One region of the Streptomyces sp. NPDC018045 genome, then DNA from elsewhere that is predicted to be linked to it. Evidence: riboswitches for the same ligand, from Rfam matches in the RefSeq annotation. Region 1 holds a riboswitch; each other region holds the start of a gene.
What was found. Region 1 has a riboswitch for cobalamin ahead of ACH4EB_RS19770 (FecCD family ABC transporter permease). Riboswitches for the same ligand answer to the same signal wherever they lie in the genome.

Region 2: linked by a shared signal. The riboswitch ahead of ACH4EB_RS33790 (ABC transporter substrate-binding protein) and the one ahead of ACH4EB_RS19770 (FecCD family ABC transporter permease) in region 1 are both predicted to bind cobalamin.
Region 3: linked by a shared signal. The riboswitch ahead of metE (5-methyltetrahydropteroyltriglutamate--homocysteine S-methyltransferase) and the one ahead of ACH4EB_RS19770 (FecCD family ABC transporter permease) in region 1 are both predicted to bind cobalamin.
Region 4: linked by a shared signal. The riboswitch ahead of ACH4EB_RS04400 (CoA-acylating methylmalonate-semialdehyde dehydrogenase) and the one ahead of ACH4EB_RS19770 (FecCD family ABC transporter permease) in region 1 are both predicted to bind cobalamin.

Annotation. Positions count from the first base shown of each region.
Region 1 covers NZ_JBIRFL010000007.1:307,357-311,559, reverse strand. Annotated here, with positions in the region: gene ACH4EB_RS19775 (ABC transporter ATP-binding protein) at 1-709, opposite strand, end outside; gene ACH4EB_RS19770 (FecCD family ABC transporter permease) at 709-1,818, opposite strand; cobalamin riboswitch at 1,918-2,049, opposite strand; gene ACH4EB_RS19765 (FABP family protein) at 2,073-2,636, opposite strand; gene ACH4EB_RS19760 (DsrE family protein) at 2,952-3,317, shown strand; gene ACH4EB_RS19755 (DUF3099 domain-containing protein) at 3,350-3,637, opposite strand; gene ACH4EB_RS19750 (DUF1416 domain-containing protein) at 3,751-4,038, opposite strand; gene ACH4EB_RS19745 (sulfurtransferase) at 4,094-4,203, opposite strand, start outside.
Region 2 covers NZ_JBIRFL010000029.1:27,057-31,259, forward strand. Annotated here, with positions in the region: gene ACH4EB_RS33780 (MFS transporter) at 1-616, shown strand, start outside; gene ACH4EB_RS33785 (class I SAM-dependent methyltransferase) at 585-1,334, shown strand; cobalamin riboswitch at 1,400-1,582, shown strand; gene ACH4EB_RS33790 (ABC transporter substrate-binding protein) at 1,612-2,655, shown strand; gene ACH4EB_RS33795 (FecCD family ABC transporter permease) at 2,652-3,752, shown strand; gene ACH4EB_RS33800 (ABC transporter ATP-binding protein) at 3,749-4,203, shown strand, end outside.
Region 3 covers NZ_JBIRFL010000009.1:239,728-243,930, reverse strand. Annotated here, with positions in the region: gene ACH4EB_RS22450 (3-phosphoshikimate 1-carboxyvinyltransferase) at 1-188, opposite strand, end outside; cobalamin riboswitch at 1,100-1,329, shown strand; gene metE (5-methyltetrahydropteroyltriglutamate--homocysteine S-methyltransferase) at 1,496-3,817, shown strand; gene ACH4EB_RS22440 (hypothetical protein) at 3,998-4,203, opposite strand, start outside.
Region 4 covers NZ_JBIRFL010000002.1:72,151-76,353, forward strand. Annotated here, with positions in the region: gene ACH4EB_RS04395 (acyl-CoA dehydrogenase family protein) at 1-392, opposite strand, end outside; gene ACH4EB_RS04400 (CoA-acylating methylmalonate-semialdehyde dehydrogenase) at 398-1,897, opposite strand; cobalamin riboswitch at 2,103-2,289, opposite strand; gene ACH4EB_RS04405 (hypothetical protein) at 2,520-2,693, opposite strand; gene ACH4EB_RS04410 (DeoR/GlpR family DNA-binding transcription regulator) at 2,875-3,633, shown strand; gene ACH4EB_RS04415 (MFS transporter) at 3,808-4,203, shown strand, end outside.

The sequences.
Region 1 (4,203 bases):
GTGCGCGCACCCCGAACACCTCGGCCAGCAGCTCCGGCCCCAGCACGTCGTGCGGCGCGCCGGAGGCGACGATGCGCCCGCCGGAGATGACGTACAGCTCGTCGCAGTGCCCGGCGGCCAGGTTCAGGTCGTGCAGCGCGGTCAGCACCGTCAGTCCGCTGTCCCGCACCAGCGCCAGCAGTTCGAGCTGCTGGGCGATGTCGAGGTGGTTCGTCGGCTCGTCCAGCACCAGCACCCGCGGCTCCTGGGCCAGCGCGCGGGCGATCAGGACGCGCTGCTTCTCCCCGCCGGACAGGCTCAGGAACGAGCGCTCGGCCAGGTGGGCCGCGCCGGTCCGTACCAGCGCCCGCTCGCACACCCGGAGGTCCGCCGCGCTCGGCCGCCCGGACCCGCGCTGGTGCGGCAGCCGCCCCATCGCGACGACCTCGGCGGCCGTGAACCCGAACTCGGTCGCCGACTCCTGGGGCAGCGCGGCCAGGTGCCGGGCCCCTTCGCGTACGCCCATGGTGTGCAGGTCGGTGCCGTCCAGCCGCACCGTCCCGGCGGCCGGGCGCAGCGCGCGGTAGGCGCAGCGCAGCAGGGTGGACTTGCCGCTGCCGTTGGGCCCGACCAGCCCGACGACCCGGCCGCTGTCCGCGCGCAGGGTGATGTCGTGCACGAGCCGGGCACCGGCCACGTCCACGGACACCGCGTCGATGTCGACCCGCATCAGACCCCGCCCCCGAACGTGTAGCCGCGGCGCCGCATCAGGAGGACGAAGGCCGGTACGCCGATCACGGCGGTGATCACCCCGACCGGCAGTTCGACGGGCGCCAGCAGCACCCGGGACAGGACGTCCACCCACACCATCAGCACCGCGCCCAGCAGCGGAGCCACCGCCAGCACCCGGCGGTGCCCGGCGCCCACCAGCATCCGGGTCACATGCGGCACCATCAGCCCGACGAAGCCGATCGCCCCGCTGACCGCGACCACCGCGCCGGTGACGGCCGCCGTGACCGCGAACAGTTCCCGCCGCAGCCGTCCGGGGTCCACGCCGAGCGCGGCGGCCGACTCGTCGCCCATGGCGAGCGCGTTCAGGCGGCCCGCGGAGAGCATCAGGTACAGCAGCGCGCCGGCCACCGCCGCCGCGGCGACGGGCAGTGAGCCCCAGCCCGCCCCGCTGAGGCTGCCGAGCAGCCACATCATGGCGGAGCGCGCCGCCTCGCCCCGGTCGGCGGCGAAGACCATCAGGGTGGAGAGTGCGGAGAAGCCGTAGTACATCGCGGAGCCGGTCAGCACCAGCCGCAGCGGCGTCAGGCCGTGCGCGCTGCGGGCCGCCGCGTACACCAGCGCCATGGCCAGCAGCGCCGAGCCGAAGGCGGCCGTGGACAGCGCCCAGACGCCGAGCGCCGCCAGCGAGCCGAAGAGCAGGACGGCGTTGGCACCGACCGCCGCGCCGGAGGAGATGCCGAGTACGAAGGGATCGGCGAGGGCATTGCGCACCAGGGCCTGGACGGCCACGCCGATGGCGGACAGCCCCGCGCCGACGACGGCGGCCAGGAGCGCGCGCGGGAAGCGCAGCTCCCACACGATGGTGTACGCGGAGACCTCGTCGGAGGTGATGGTGCCGCCGCTCAGCCCGGAGCCGAGGTGGCGCAGCACCTCATCCCACCCGATGCCGGCGGCGCCGAGGCCGACGCCGCACACCAGCGAGGCGAGCAGGACGACGGCGAGCCCGGCGACCAGCGGCCCGGTGGGCACCGGCGAGCCGGTACGCGGCCGGGCGCCGGCGGGGTCCGCGCCGTGGGCGGGATCTGCGGTACGGGCGGAGGCGGCCAAGAGGACGTACGCCTTCGGCTCGGGCCGTGTCCGTACGGTCAGGGGCCGGCGCGTGGCGCGAGGCCGGCGGCGGTGTCCCCTCGCAGTCCACGGCGAGTTGTCAGGAACGGGCGCCCCCGCGGGTGATCGGGCTGGCGGAACGGACGTTCCGCACACCGTTGCGGGTCAGCGCCGGACTCTCACCGGACTTCCCCCGCGGGGCGCTCTGCGACTGTGTGTGCTGTCTTGCGTGTGCTGTCTGACGTGCAGGCCGTCTACTTGAAGAAGGCGATGCCGTCGTCCGGCAGGTCCTTGAGGTCCTTGGCCCACTCGCTGGGGTCGACGACCTTCTTCAGGTGGGCCGACATGTACGGGCGCAGCGGCACCTCGGGGGTGGCCTTCTCGCCGACCCACATCAGGTCGCTGTTCACGTACCCGTACAGGCGCTTGCCGCCGGTGTACGGGCCGGAGGCGGCGGTGCGCGCCACGGCGTCGGTCGCCAGGTCGATCTGCGGCTTCTGGTCGGCCAGCTCGCCGTACCAGACCTCCGCGACACCGCCGTCGCGGATCATCACGATCTCGACCTTGCGGTCCTTGTCGATGCGCCAGTAGCCGGACTCGGTCTCCAGCGGTGCGACCTTCTTGCCCTCGGCGTCGAGCACCCAACTGTGCGAGGTGTATTCGAGGAAGTCACGCCCGTCGTGGGTGAAGGTGACCTCTTGGCCGAAGTTGCACTTCTCGGTACCGGGGAAGTCCGCGACGCCCGCGCCCTCCCAGTTGCCGAGCAGGAAGGCGAGGGGCACGAGGGCCGGGTTCAGGTCGGACGGGATCTCGATCATCAGCTCAGGCGATCTGTATCGGGGAAAAGGTGGTAGGGGCGCGCGAAGCGCTCGTACCCGGGGTGCGGGCGGCGGGCGGGAGTCAGCGCTGGCCCTGGTACAGCTTCTTCCAGGTCAGCCCGGCGAAGGCGACGACGCCGACGGCGACCAGGACGAGCAGGGTGGTGAAGACTGCCTCAAGCACGAGCGCGCTCCTCGGACGGAGTGAGGTGTTACGGACCGGAAGCGAGTCTAGTCGGCATGGCCGGTGGCGGCGCTGTGAGGTCGGTCCCGCCGGGTGACCGGCGGCGTGGGCCGCGGTTCTAGAGTGACCGTATGGCCAAGAAGCTGGTGATCAAGGTGACGGCGGGGTCGGACGCCCCCGAGCGGTGCTCGCAGGCGTTCACGGTGGCGGCGGTGGCCGTGGCCAGCGGGGTGCACGTCTCCCTGTGGCTGACCGGGGAGTCGGTGTGGTTCGCGCTGCCGGGGCGCGCGGCGGAGTTCGAGCTGCCGCACGCGGCGCCGCTGCCGGACCTGATCGACGGGATCGTGTCGGGCGGCGGCACCATCACCGTGTGCACCCAGTGCGCGGCCCGCCGGGACATCGACGAGAAGGACCTCATCGAGTGCGCCCGGATCGCCGGAGCGCAGGTCTTCGTGAGCGAGATCATGCCGGACGGCGTGCAGGCGCTCGTCTACTGAGGGCGGCTGAGGGCGGCGGGCCGGAGGACGGCTCAGCGGCGGCCGGAGCCGGGGCCGTGGTCGTCCAGCTCGCGCCACCACCGGTCCGACTCGGGGTCGCCCGACTCGTCCCACCAGCGCTCACCCGGCTCCCGCCGGTTGCCGATGATCGCCGCGAACGGCGGGATGACCATGGCGACCACGCACATCGCCACGGCCGCCGGTACGGACCACAGCCGTACGACGCCCCACGCCAGCACGAACAGGGCGATGCACACGCCCATCAGGACGAAGTACCGGCGGTGCCGGCGCTGCGCGGGCGGACGCTGGTGCGCGGACATGGTTCCACCGTAGATCCGGCCGCCGCGGCTGGGAAGCGCGGCGGGCCGCACCCCTTGCGAAGGCGTCCAAACCCCTGGGGCGCGGCCCGGCGGCCGTACGTGCGTACGTGGTGTCAGACGGCGATGGCGACCTCCGCGAGGCCACCGTGCTGCGCGACGACGGTGCGGTCCGCGGTCGCGCCCGGGACCAGGGCGCGCAGCGTCCAGGTGCCCTCGGCCGCGTAGAAGCGGAACTGCCCGGTCGCCGAGGTGGGGACCTCGGCGGTGAACTCGCCGGTGCTGTCCAGCAGGCGCACGTAACCGGTGACGGGCTGGCCGTCGCGGGTCACGCTGCCCTGGATCGTGGTCTCGCCCGGCTTGATGGCCGAAGCGTCCGGGCCGCCGGCCTTGGCTCCACACATGGGGGTACTTCCTTGGTGGTTGAGGGGTACGGGAGGGAGGCGGTGCGGCGGTGCGCTACTTGGCGGCGCCGAGCTCGATCGGCACGCCGACCAGCGAGCCGTACTCGGTCCAGGAGCCGTCGTAGTTCTTGACGTTGCTCTGGCCGAGCAGCTCGTGCAGCACGA
Region 2 (4,203 bases), on a different contig from region 1:
CTTCGTCGCCAACGGCCTGGCGTTCTACCTGTACTTCCACTTCCAGCACTACCTCGCCGTGTACGCCGTGGCGCGGGCCTCCAGCGAGTTCTACAGCCTCGTGCTCCTGACCTGCTTCGTCCTGGTCATCGTCGTCCAGCCGCTCGCCTCGGACGGCATCCGGCGGATGAGCTACCCCGTCGCCCTGGCGGTCGGATTCGCGGGGCTGGCCGCCGGGATGGCGGTGCTGGCGTCGGGGACGCGGACCGCCCTGCTGGCGGGCGGCGTCCTGATCACGCTCGGCGACATCGTGCTCTTCCTGAAGAACGACCTGGAGGCCCTGCGCCGCAGTCCGCGTTCGGATGCCGTGGTCTTCGGGCAGCAGCGGCTCGCCGCGGGGCTGGGGGCCGGTGCCAGCGGCGTCCTGGGCGGGCAGCTCTACGGCTTCGGCGAACGCGCCGGGCACCCGGGCTGGTTCTGGCTCTTCGCCGCGGCCCAGTGCGTCCTGCTGCCACCGCTCCTGCTCGCGCTGCGGCGCGGACGGAGCGCCCCTCCCCCCGCTCCCACTGTTCACGACGACCTCACGGAAGGACCACTGGTTCCCGATGACGCACACGGGCGGATTCCAGGACGATGACTTCTGGACCGAGTTCCACGACTTCCTCTTCTCCGACCAGCGCCATGCCCAGGCCGAGGAGCTGCTCACCACCTCTCCCCTGCTGTCCTTCCCGACCGGCGCCCGGGTGCTGGACCTGTGCTGCGGGCCGGGGGTGTTCACCGTTCCGCTCGCCCGCAGGGGCTTAGGCGTGACGGGCGTCGACCGCAGCCCGGCCATGCTGGACCGCGCCCGCAAGCGGTCCGCCGACGCCGGGGTCACGGCCCGGTACGTACAGGCCGACATGCGGGAGTTCTGTGAGCCCGGTGCCTTCGACGTGGTCCTCAACATGTTCACGTCGTTTGGCTACTTCGACGACCCGGCCGACAACGCCCGCGTGCTGCGCACCCTGCACACCTGCCTGGTCCCCGGCGGCACGCTGCTCCTGGACCTGGCCGGAAAGGAACTGCTGGCCCGCAAGGTCACCCCGCCCAAAGTCGTGCGGCGCGGCGACGACCTGCTGGTGCAGACCGACACGGTGCTGGACGACTGGGCGCGGCTGCGCAGCGACTGGGTGCTCGTACGGGGCGACCGGGTGACGCGTACGAGCCTGGTGTGGTTCGTCTACAGCGCCGTGGAGCTGCGGCGGATGGCCGAGGAAGCCGGCTTCGAGGACATCGAGATCTTCGGTGGCTTCGACGGCCGTCCGTACGACCAGGACGCCGAGCGGCTGGTACTCCGGGCGGCTCGCGGGGCGTGACCGGGGCGCCTTTCCCAGGCGGAGGGCGCGCGGAGTCCGTCGCGCGCCCTTTGCCCCGAGCCCGGCCAACCGTAATATCACCTGGTCATCACCGCGACGGGAGTCAGGAAGCCGGTGCGATTCCGGCACGGTCCCGCCACTGTGACCGGGGAGTGCACCCCTGCGACAGGCCACTGCGCGCGGCGCGGGAAGGCCGGGGGAACGTCGATCCGGGAGTCAGGACACTGGCCTGTCGCGGGCCCGTTCCGAGGAGCGCGGACTCCGCAGGAGGCTTTACGTGTACGACGGCACGCCCTGTCCCCCCTTCTCTCCCCCCTCCGCCCGGCTGCGCCGGACGCGACGCGCCGCGGCACTGGCCGTGGCCCTCTCCGCCGTACTGCTGACCGGCTGCGGCACGGCGCGGGACACCGCGGGCGGCGCGCGGCCCGCGGCCTCGGCGGCGAAAGGTTTCCCGGTCACCATCGACAACTGCGGCATCCGTACCACTTACAAGAAACCGCCCTCCCGGGTGCTCACCATCCACCAGCACCCCGCCGAGCTGATGCTGGCGCTGGGGCTCCGCGACCGGATGATCGGCACCGCCTTCCCCGACTCCGCCGTCCTGCCGGAACTGCGCGCGGACTACGCGGCCATCCCGCGGCTGGCGAAGAAGGAGCCGTCCTTCGAGACCGTCCTCGAAGCCGATCCGGACTTCGTCTACGGCGGTTACGCCAGCGCGTTCGCCGAGAACGAGGGCCGCTCGCGCAAGGCTTTCGCCGACGCCGGCATCGACACCTACCTCAACCGCGAGTACTGCGGGAAGAAGCAGGTGTCCATCCGGGACACGTACGACGAGATCCGCACCATCGGCAGCATCTTCGGGGTACGGGAGCGGGCCGACAAGCTGGTCGCCGGCCTCCGGGCACGGGTGGACCGGACCACCGAGGCGGTCAAGGGCGCCCCCGCCGTACCGGTCTTCGTGTACGACAGCGGCGACAAGGCGGCTTTCACCGCCGGCGGCAAGAGCCTCGGCACCGAGATCATCCAACTCGCGGGCGGCCGGAACGTCTTCGCGGACCTGGACAAGGTCTTCGGTGACGCGTCCTGGGAGCAGGTCGTCGACCGGAAGCCCGAGGTCATCGCGATCTACGACTACACGGGGGCCGGCAGCGTCGAGCAGAAGAAGAAGTTCCTGCTGTCGCAGCCCTCGCTCGCCGACGTGCCCGCGGTGAGGAACCAGCGGTTCGTCGTCCTGCCGCTGACCGCCACCCTCGTCGGAGTGCGGCCACCGTACGCGGTGGCGGAACTGGCCCGCGCGCTGCACCCCGAGAGGTTCCGGTGACCGCCACCGCCGAGGCGGCGGCCGTACGTGACCGTCGGCCCGAGCCGAGGCCGCGCCGCCGTTCGCTCGTCATCACCCTCGTCGTCCTCACCGTGCTCCTGCTGGTCTCCGCGACGGCGGGCATGGCGATCGGGTCGGTGCACGTGCCGCCGGGCGAGGTGTGGGGCATCGTGACCCACGCGCTGGGCGCCGATTGGTCGGAGCCGGGGTGGTCCGAGGCGCGCGAGACCATCGTGCTGAACGTGCGGGCGCCGCGGGTGATCCTCGGTGCGGTGACGGGCGCGGGGCTCGCGGTGATCGGTACCGCCATGCAGGCCCTGGTACGCAATCCGTTGGCGGAGCCGTATCTGCTCGGCGTCTCCTCGGGCGCGTCCCTGGGCGCCGTCATGGTGATCGTCTTCGGGGTGAGCCTGTTCGGCCCGCTGTCGCTGTCGGCCGCCGCCTTCGCCGGCGCGCTGCTGACCCTGCTGCTCGTCTACACGACGGCCCGCGCCGGCGGCCGCATCACCTCCGTACGGCTGGTGCTGTCGGGCGTGGCGATGGCGGCCGTGCTCACGGCGGTCATGGACGTCCTGCTGCTGACCTCCGACCGGGGCAACGAGGCCCGGGCGGTCCTCGCCTGGACCCTCGGCGGCCTCGGTGGCGTGCAGTGGGGCACGCTCTGGCTGCCGGGCACGGCGCTGCTACTGGGCATCGCCGTCCTCCTGGTCCAGGCCCGGTCGCTCAACCTGCTGCTCGCGGGTGAGGAGTCCGCCACGACGATGGGGCTGGACGTGGCGCGGTTCCGGGCCCGGATGTTCGTCCTCCTCTCGCTCGTCACCGGCGTCCTGGTGGCCGCGGCCGGGCCGATCGGCTTCGTCGGCCTGATGCTGCCGCACATCGTGCGGCTGTTCGTGGGCGGCGACCACCGCCGGGTGCTGCCCGCGGCCGCACTGGCCGGTGCGGTGTTCCTGATCTGGGCCGACATCGCGGCACGGACGGTCGCCGCGCCGATGGAGATCCCCGTCGGGGTGCTGACCGCGCTGTGCGGCGGACCGTTCTTCCTGTGGCTGATGCGCCGCGACGCCCGCCGTACCGTGCGCCGAGGAGTGGCATGAGCGCGACCGAACTGACCGTTGACGGCGTCACGCTCACCGCCGGAGCACACCATCTGGTGCGGGACGTCTCCCTGACCGCCCGGCCCGGCGAGGTGGTCGGCCTGGTCGGACCCAACGGCAGCGGCAAGTCGAGTCTGCTGCGCGCCGTCTACCGGGTGCTGCGGCCCGACGCGGGACACGTCCGCGTGGACGGCGCGGACGCCTGGTCACTGCCGGTACGGCGGCTGGCCCGCACGGTGGCCGCCGTGGTGCAGGAGGCGGGCGCCGACTTCGACCTGACCGTGCGCGAGGTCGTCGCGATGGGCCGCACACCGCACAAGCGGCTGCTCGACGGGGACAGCGCCGAGGACGCCGCCCTGGTGACGTGGGCCCTGGAGTCGGTGGACGCCGCCGCGCTGGCGGACCGGTCCTTCGACCATCTCTCCGGCGGCGAGCGCCAGCGGGTGCTCAT
Region 3 (4,203 bases), on a different contig from region 1:
TCGGGTGCTCCCGGAAGCAGGGCCGCGAGCAGGGCCCGGTGACTGACCGACTTGTCGCCCGGCACCCCGACGCTCAGCGCACCGGCACCGACGGCCGCCGCGGCCCGCCCGCCGTCCACCACCAGATCCGCCGATTCGGTACCCGGCTTGTCGAATGTCTTCCGGGTCCCTCTCCGGGCGTCAAGCACACCTTGCTCCTTGTTCCTGGACACCGGGTTCAAAGTCGCCCGGGACACCCGCCTTGCAGTCGGCATCACCATGACGGCACGGGGGATTCACCGCGTACGGCAACGTGAACGCCTCACCGACACCGCATCAAGAAGGGGAAAAACCCCTCGGTCAAAACCGCGGTCGCCGCGGCGGACCGGAATGTCCGGCAGATGCCGGGGACGGGGATTCGATGGTCAGGGCTCGATGGACAGGACTCAATTGACGGTCACCCCTCCCCGCGGTACGGCAAACCATGGGCAAGGCCCCCGTGGCGAGGCCGACTCAACCACCCGTACAGAGCAACTGTCAATGAATAGTTGACCACTTCATCAAGTCCCCCACACCCCCCGGCCCCCAAAGAAAACCATCCTTCCCCCACGCGCCCCACCGCAATCCCACCGCCACGCAAAAGGTTCCCGGAAACCCCTCGAACCCCGCTCCGCAGCCCGTCACCACCACCCACCTGACACCTCGCGCACCCTCTCCCCAGGCCACCACGCACCCACCACGACCGCGCCCGGCCACTCCCACCACCTCATCCACAAACTTCCCACCGGAAGCAACAGCGAGAAATACAGCGACCAATAAGCGGCACAGAAACACCCTCGGCGGCGGTGCCGACGACGCCTTTGCCGCATTCGCAGAACGGTGCGCCGCCCGGATGGCCGATGCAGCCATCCCGGAATCCCGCTTCAGCCGCGGTGAACTCACGATCGGGCGAGGCGCGCGACGAGGCAACGCCCCACCCGAATCGGCCCGGCAGGGTTTTCTGTTGCGGTGTGGCGGCGGAGGCACAAGGGCCGCCCGACCCGCCCCGCCGGCTCCCCTCGTGTCCCATCTCACGCGCCGCCACACGAACAGGTCTGTCCGTACGAGGGGTGAGGGACCTACTCTGTCCGGTGCAACTGGTTCGCCCTGTCCGCCAGGCAGGTGCGTCGCAAGAGGGAACCCGGTGGGAATCCGGGACTGCCCCGCAGCGGTGAGCGAGAACGACCGCCGTCATACGCACTGGATCCGGGCCGCGGATCCGGGAAGCGACGGCCAGTAGGTGCCCGCCGGACGAAGGTCCGGCAGGCGTGCCCGCGAGTCCGAAGACCTGCCCGTTGCCCGCGTGCGTCCATACGTGCGCGGACATTCCGGTGACCTCGAGGGCGGGTCGGCGTACACATCAGACGAGCACGCGTGCCGTTCGGCGGCGCCGGGTGGCCCGTCCGGTGCGTCATTCCTTCGCGTTCTCGTCCCGTCACCGGGACTCGGAGAAGAACACGTCCGCGAAGGAGATTCCGTGACAGCGAAGCCCGCAGCCGCGGCAGCACGGGCCACCGTGTACGGCTACCCCCGCCAGGGTCGCAACCGGGAACTGAAGAAGGCCGTCGAGGGGTACTGGAAGGGCCGCGTCAGCGCGGACGCGCTGACGGAGACCGCGAAGGACCTGCGCCGTTCGAACTGGCAACAGCTCGCCGACGCCGGCATCCACGAGGTACCGACCGGTGACTTCTCGTACTACGACCATGTGCTGGACACCAGCGTCATGGTCGGAGCGGTCCCGGAACGGCACCGCCCCGCCGTCGAGGCCGACGCCCTGGACGGCTACTTCGCGATGGCGCGCGGCACGCAGGACGTGGCGCCGCTGGAGATGACCAAGTGGTTCGACACCAACTACCACTATCTGGTACCGGAGTTGGGCCCTGACACGGTCTTCACCACCGACTCCGCCAAGCAGGTCGGCGAGGTGCGGGAGGCGCTCGCGCTCGGCCACGCGCCGCGCCCGGTCCTCGTCGGCCCGGTCACCTATCTCCTGCTGGCCAAGCCCGCCCCGGGTGTCGCCGCCGACTTCGATCCGCTGACCCTGCTGGACCGGCTCCTGCCCGTCTACGCGGAGGTCCTGGCCGACCTCCGTGCGGCCGGTGCCGCGTGGGTGCAGCTCGACGAGCCCGCCCTGGTGCAGGACCGCACCCCGGCCGAACTCAACGCCACCGAGCGCGCCTACCGCGTCCTCGGCGGCCTCGACGACCGCCCGAAGCTGCTGGTCGCCTCGTACTTCGACCAGCTCGGCGAGGCCCTGCCGGTGCTCGCCAAGAGCCCCGTCGACGGTCTCGCGCTGGACTTCACCGAGGCCGCCGCGGACAATCTGAACGCGCTCGCCGCCGTGGGCGGCCTGCCCGGCAAGCGGCTGGTCGCCGGTGTCGTCAACGGCCGCAACATCTGGCTCAACGACTACGAGAGGTCGCTGGGCACGCTCGGTACGCTGCTGGGCCTGGCCGACCGGGTCGACGTGGCGGCCTCCTGCTCCCTGCTGCACGTGCCGCTCGACGCCACCGCCGAGCGGGACATCGACCCGCAGGTCCTGCGCTGGCTCGCGTTCGCCCGGCAGAAGACCACCGAGATCGCCACGCTCGCCCGCGCACTCGCGCACGGCACCGACACGATCGCCGCCGAACTGGCCGCCAACCGAGCCGCCCTGGCGTCCCGCGCCGGTTCCGCGATCACCCACGACCCCGCCGTACGGGCCCGTACCGCCGCCGTCACCGACGCCGACGGCCGCCGCTCGGCGCCCTACGCGCAGCGGACCACCGCGCAGCGGGCCCACCTGGGCCTGCCCCTGCTGCCGACCACCACCATCGGCTCCTTCCCGCAGACCGCCGAACTGCGCACCGCCCGCGCGGATCTGCGCGCGGGACGCATCGACACGGCCGGGTACGAGGAGCGCATCGAGCACGAGATCCGCGAGGTGCTCTCCTTCCAGGAGCGGGCGGGCCTCGACGTCCTCGTCCACGGCGAGCCCGAACGCAACGACATGGTGCAGTACTTCGCGGAACAGCTCACCGGCTGCCTCGCCACACAGCACGGCTGGGTCCAGTCGTACGGCACGCGCTACGTCCGGCCGCCGGTCCTCGCGGGCGACATCTCACGGCCCGAGCCGATGACGGTGCGGTGGACGCGGTACGCGCAGTCGCTCACCGACCGGCCCGTCAAGGGGATGCTGACCGGCCCGGTCACCATGCTCGCCTGGTCCTTCGTCCGGGACGACCAGCCGCTCGGCGACACCGCCCGGCAGGTGGCGCTGGCCCTGCGGGACGAGGTCGCCGACCTGGAGGCGGCCGGCACCTCGGTCATCCAGGTGGACGAGCCGGCCCTGCGCGAGACACTGCCGCTGCGCGCCGCCGGCCATGCCGCCTACCTCGCCTGGGCCACCGCGGCGTTCCGCCTCACCACCAGCGGCGTACGGGACCGTACGCAGATCCACACGCACATGTGCTACGCCGAGTTCGGCGACATCGTCCGGGCCATCGACGACCTCGACGCCGACGTCATCAGCCTGGAGGCCGCCCGCTCCCACATGCAGGTGGCCCGGGAACTGGCCGAACACGGCTACCCGCGGGAGGCCGGGCCGGGCGTGTACGACATCCACTCGCCCCGGGTGCCGAGCGCCGAGGAGGCGGCGAGCCTGCTGCGCAAGGGTCTCGGAGCCATCCCGGCCGAGCGCCTGTGGGTCAATCCCGACTGCGGTCTGAAGACCCGCGGCTGGCCCGAGACCCGCGCTTCGCTGGAGAACCTCGTCGCCGCCGCCCGGACCGTCCGGGCGGAGCTGCCGCCCTCGGCCTGACCTGAGCCGGTGGCGGTGGCGGCGAGGACCTCGGCTCCTCCGCCGCCTCCGGTTCCGCACGGACGACCGGGGCTGAGGGGCCCCGGTGTGCCGCCGGGGTGAGGGCCCCGGCCGCAGAACGGGCGGGCGCGGAACGGAACTGAGGCTGCTCCGCGCCCGCCCGTGACGTCCTGAAGGCGGTCAGCTCTCCCCCGCGCTCTCCAGGACGATTTGCAGCTCGACCTCCTGGTCGCCCGAGACCGTGCCTTCCGTACGGACGGAGAACGCGCGCGTCAGCACGTCGCGCAGCCGGTCCACCGCCAGGTGGCTGCCCTGGAGGTCGGCGGTGACGGTGGCGGCCAGGCCCACGCTCGGCCGGACCTCGCCGCGTACCTCCGAGGTTTCGA
Region 4 (4,203 bases), on a different contig from region 1:
CCCAGATCCGCCATCGCGCACAGGCCGGGAAGCCAGCGGGCGCGCTGGGCGTCGTCGCCGTACCGGTCGATCATCCAGGCGACCATGTTGTGGATGGAGAGGTAGCCCGCGATGGACGGGCAGGCGGTGGCCAGCACTTCGAGGACCAGCACACCGTCCGCGCGGCCGAGCGCGGAGCCGCCGTGCTCCTCCCGTACGTAGATCCCGCCGAGCCCGAGTCCGGCGGCCTTGCGCAGCACGTCCACGGGGAAGTGCTTGTCCTGGTCCCAGGCCACGGCGTGCGGCGCGATGTGCTCCTGTGCGAAATCCAGTGTCGTCTCGGCGATGGCGAGCTGATCCGCGGTGAGCGAGGTCAGCGAGGCGGCCGTGGTGGCGGTGGTCATGACGCTCATCGTCCTCAGCCCATCGTCGGGATCGTGAAGCTCGCGCCCTCCTTGACCCCGGAGGGCCAGCGCGAGGTGACGGTCTTGGTACGGGTGTAGAAGCGGACCGCGTCCGGGCCGTGCTGGTTCAGGTCGCCGAAGCCGGACCGCTTCCAGCCGCCGAAGGTGTGGTACGCGACCGGTACCGGGATCGGCACGTTCACGCCGACCATGCCGGTGTTCACCCGGCGGCTGAAGTCCCGCGCGGTGTCCCCGTCGCGGGTGAAGACGGCCACGCCGTTGCCGTACGGGTGCTCCGTGGGCAGCCGCAGCGCCTCCTCGTAGTCCGCCGCCCGCACCACCGACAGGACCGGGCCGAAGATCTCCTCCTGATAGATCCGCATGTCCGGGGTGACCCGGTCGAACAGCGACGCGCCCGCGAAGAAGCCGTCCTCGTGGCCCGGCAGGCTGAAGCCCCGGCCGTCCACGACGAGTTCCGCGCCCTCCGTGACCCCGAGGTCGACATAGGCCCGGACCCGGTCCAGCGCGTCACGGCTGACCAGCGGTCCGAAGTCCGCGTGCGGGTCGTCGGAGCGGCCGATGCGCAGCGTGCCGATCCGCTCCTTGAGCCGGGCCACCAGCGCGTCGGCGGTCTCCTCGCCCACCGGTACGGCGACCGAGACCGCCATGCACCGCTCGCCCGCCGATCCGTACCCGGCACCGACCAGCGCGTCCACCGCCTGGTCGAGGTCGGCGTCCGGCATCACGATCAGGTGGTTCTTGGCCCCGCCGAAGCACTGGGCGCGCTTGCCGTGCGCGGCCGCCGTCGCGTAGATGTGTGCCGCGACGGGCGTGGAGCCCACAAAGCCGAGCGCCTCGACGCGCGGGTCCTCCAGCAGCGTGTCCACCGACTCCTTGCCGCCGTGGACGACGTTGAGGACGCCCGGCGGCAGCCCCGCCTCCAGGAACAGCTCGGCGAGCCGCGACGGCACGGACGGCGCCCGCTCGGACGGCTTCAGCACGAACGCGTTGCCACAGGCGATGGCCGGCGCGAGCTTCCACAGGGGAATCATCGCCGGGAAGTTGAACGGGGTGATGCCGGCCACCACGCCGATGGGACGGCGCAGCGAGTGCACATCGATGCCGGTCCCGGCGTTGTCGGTGAACTCGCCCTTGAGCAGGTGCGGAATCCCGGCGGCGAACTCCACCACCTCCAGGCCGCGCTGGAGGTCGCCGTGCGCGTCCGCGACCGTCTTGCCGTGCTCGCTCGACAGCAGCCGCGCCAGCGCGTCCCGCTCGCCCTCGACCAGGTGCAGGAACCTGAGCAGCACCCGCGCGCGCCGCTGCGGATTCCACTCGCCCCACTCCGGCTGGGCGGCCTCGGCGTCGGCGACGGCGGCCGTCGTCTCGGCCCGGTCCGCGAGCGGGACGCGGGCCTGCACCGTGCCGGTGTTCGGGTCGTACACATCGCCGTACGCACCCGATGTTCCCGGTGTGTGCTTGCCGCCGATGAAATGGGTCAGTTCTCGGACCATGGGGGGCCTGCTCTCGTCAGGTGAGATCCGGGGATGGCACGGCCGGGCCCACGGGCGGCGCGGATGACGCGCGGACCGTGGCGGGGCCGTGGGACGCGAAAGGCGCGAAACCGTCAGCGCGCGGGCGGTGCCGCGGGCCGGACCGGATCACCTGGGCTGTGGGTACGCACCGGTGCCATGCGTGTCTGCTCCATCCTCGTGGACAACACGGAACAACACCCGCGGCCGGTATCCTGGCTTCCGGATCATCGCGCGCCGCCCGCCTTCCCGACTCACCTGCGTCAGTGGCGTGTTGCTCGGCGTCGCACTTCCCGGTCACAGTGGCGGGACCACGCCGGACTCACACCGGCTTCCCTGCACCGCGGGCCTTCGCCACGAACATATAGTTGGACGTCCTAGTAAGTCCAGGGGTGCTGGAGATCTTGCGGGTGGCGGGGCTGCCGGGGCGCGGGGCGGGGCGGGGGCAGGGGCGCCACCCGTACGGCGGGGACGGGCCTCGTGCGGGCAGGCCCCGACGGCCCTTCCGGCCGGCCCCGATGATCCGCAGACCGCGCTGGAGGATCTCCAGCGGCCGCACGGTGGCCGGCGCCTTGCTGTGCGTCCCGAGCGCTTCGGCGGTCTCTCACCCATATTGCGCGCCGTTCCGGTCACCCCGGTCGTCAGGCCGCCGCAGGACCCAGTGGCTTTCCCGGAAGGCGTCGCCGAGGACTCCCGCCGTCTCCCCCAGCCGGGCGCAGGCGGCGGGGGACTGCTGCCGGGCGATCGCGCCGAACATGTCGAAGAGCACCGCGGTCATGACATCACCTCGAAGAAAGCCGCTACGTTCCGGGCCCGTACTCACAAAATGCGCGTTTGAGTGCACACTCGGCATGGGGCATGGGTGTATCTCACCCGCCGGCGCCCTGACAGGGCGCGGAGCCCAACGGAGGGGCGGGGAGGAAGTCGCAGCGGGCGTGTTGATGTGCTACATCAGCGACATGAATGTCTCCGAACGCCACCGGTTCATCCTGGCCCTGCTGGCCGAGCGCAACCGGGTCTCCGTGGCCGAACTCGCCCGCTCCACCGAGACGTCGGAGATGACCATCCGCCGGGACCTGGAACTCCTGGAGTCCCGGGGCGCCCTGCGCCGGGTGCACGGCGGCGCGGTGACCGCCCTGCTCAGCGGGGTCGAGCCACCGTACGCGGTGCGGTCCATGGTGGGCGGCGAGACCAAGGCGAAGCTGGCCGACGTGGTCGTGCGGATGCTCAACGACGGGGAGACCGTCGCGCTGGACACCGGCACCACGGCGGTGGCCGTCGCCCACGCCATGGCGGGCCGCCGGCTGACCGTCACCCCGCTGTCCCTGCACGCGACCATGCCGCTCGCCGAACACGAGGGCATCCGCCTGCTGCTCCCCGGCGGCCAGGTCCGGCCGGGGGAGCTGTCCTTCTACGGGGAGGCGGCGCTGCGCACCTTCGAGGACCTGCGCTACGACACCTTCATCCTGGGCTCCTGCGGGGTGGACGCGGCCAGTGGGGCCACCGCCTACAGCCTGGACGACGTGCACGTGAAGCGGGTCGCCGCGCGGGCGGCGCGGCGCATCATCCTGGTGGCCACCGCGGAGAAGCTGGGACGGGTGGCGCTCGGCCGGATCTGCTCGGTCGAACAGCTCGACGTGGTGGTGACCGACGCGGCGCAGGGCACGCCGGTGGTCGAGGAGATGCGCGCGGCGGGCGTGAACATCGTGCACGTGTGACCCTGCGGGCCGCGGGTGCTCGCTCCCCAACCACGTTCCACAGGCGCGCAGTTGCGTATCGGCCGCGGTGCGCGGCTGCCGTCCGGACACCTCTGTCGCCAGCCCGCCCCGGAAGGTGCCGGAAGCCCTTCCAAGCCTTACGCACACATCTTTTGTGCGTTATGGTCAGCCGCGATGAGTGAATCGACTGCCTCCATCACCGGGTCGCCGCCGTCGCGGCGCTTGCGTACGGCGCGCGCCTGCACCTTCGTGGCTTTCGCGCTCAACGGTTTCGTCATGGGGATGTGGATCGTGCACATCCCCGCGATCGAGCACCGGGTCGGCATCAGCCATGCCGTCCTGGGCTGGCTGCTGCTCTTCCTGGGCGCCGGCGCCTTCGCGGGCATGCAGCTCTGCGGGGCGTCGGCCGACCGGTTCGGCAGTCGCGCCATCGTGCTGGCCGGCGGCGCCCTGTGCAGTGCCACGGTCTTCCTGCCCGGCGTGGCCGACTCGCCGTGGACCCTGGCGGCGGCCCTCCTGGCCCTCGGCTTCGGCAACGGCTGCCTGGACGTCAGCATGAACACCCAGGCT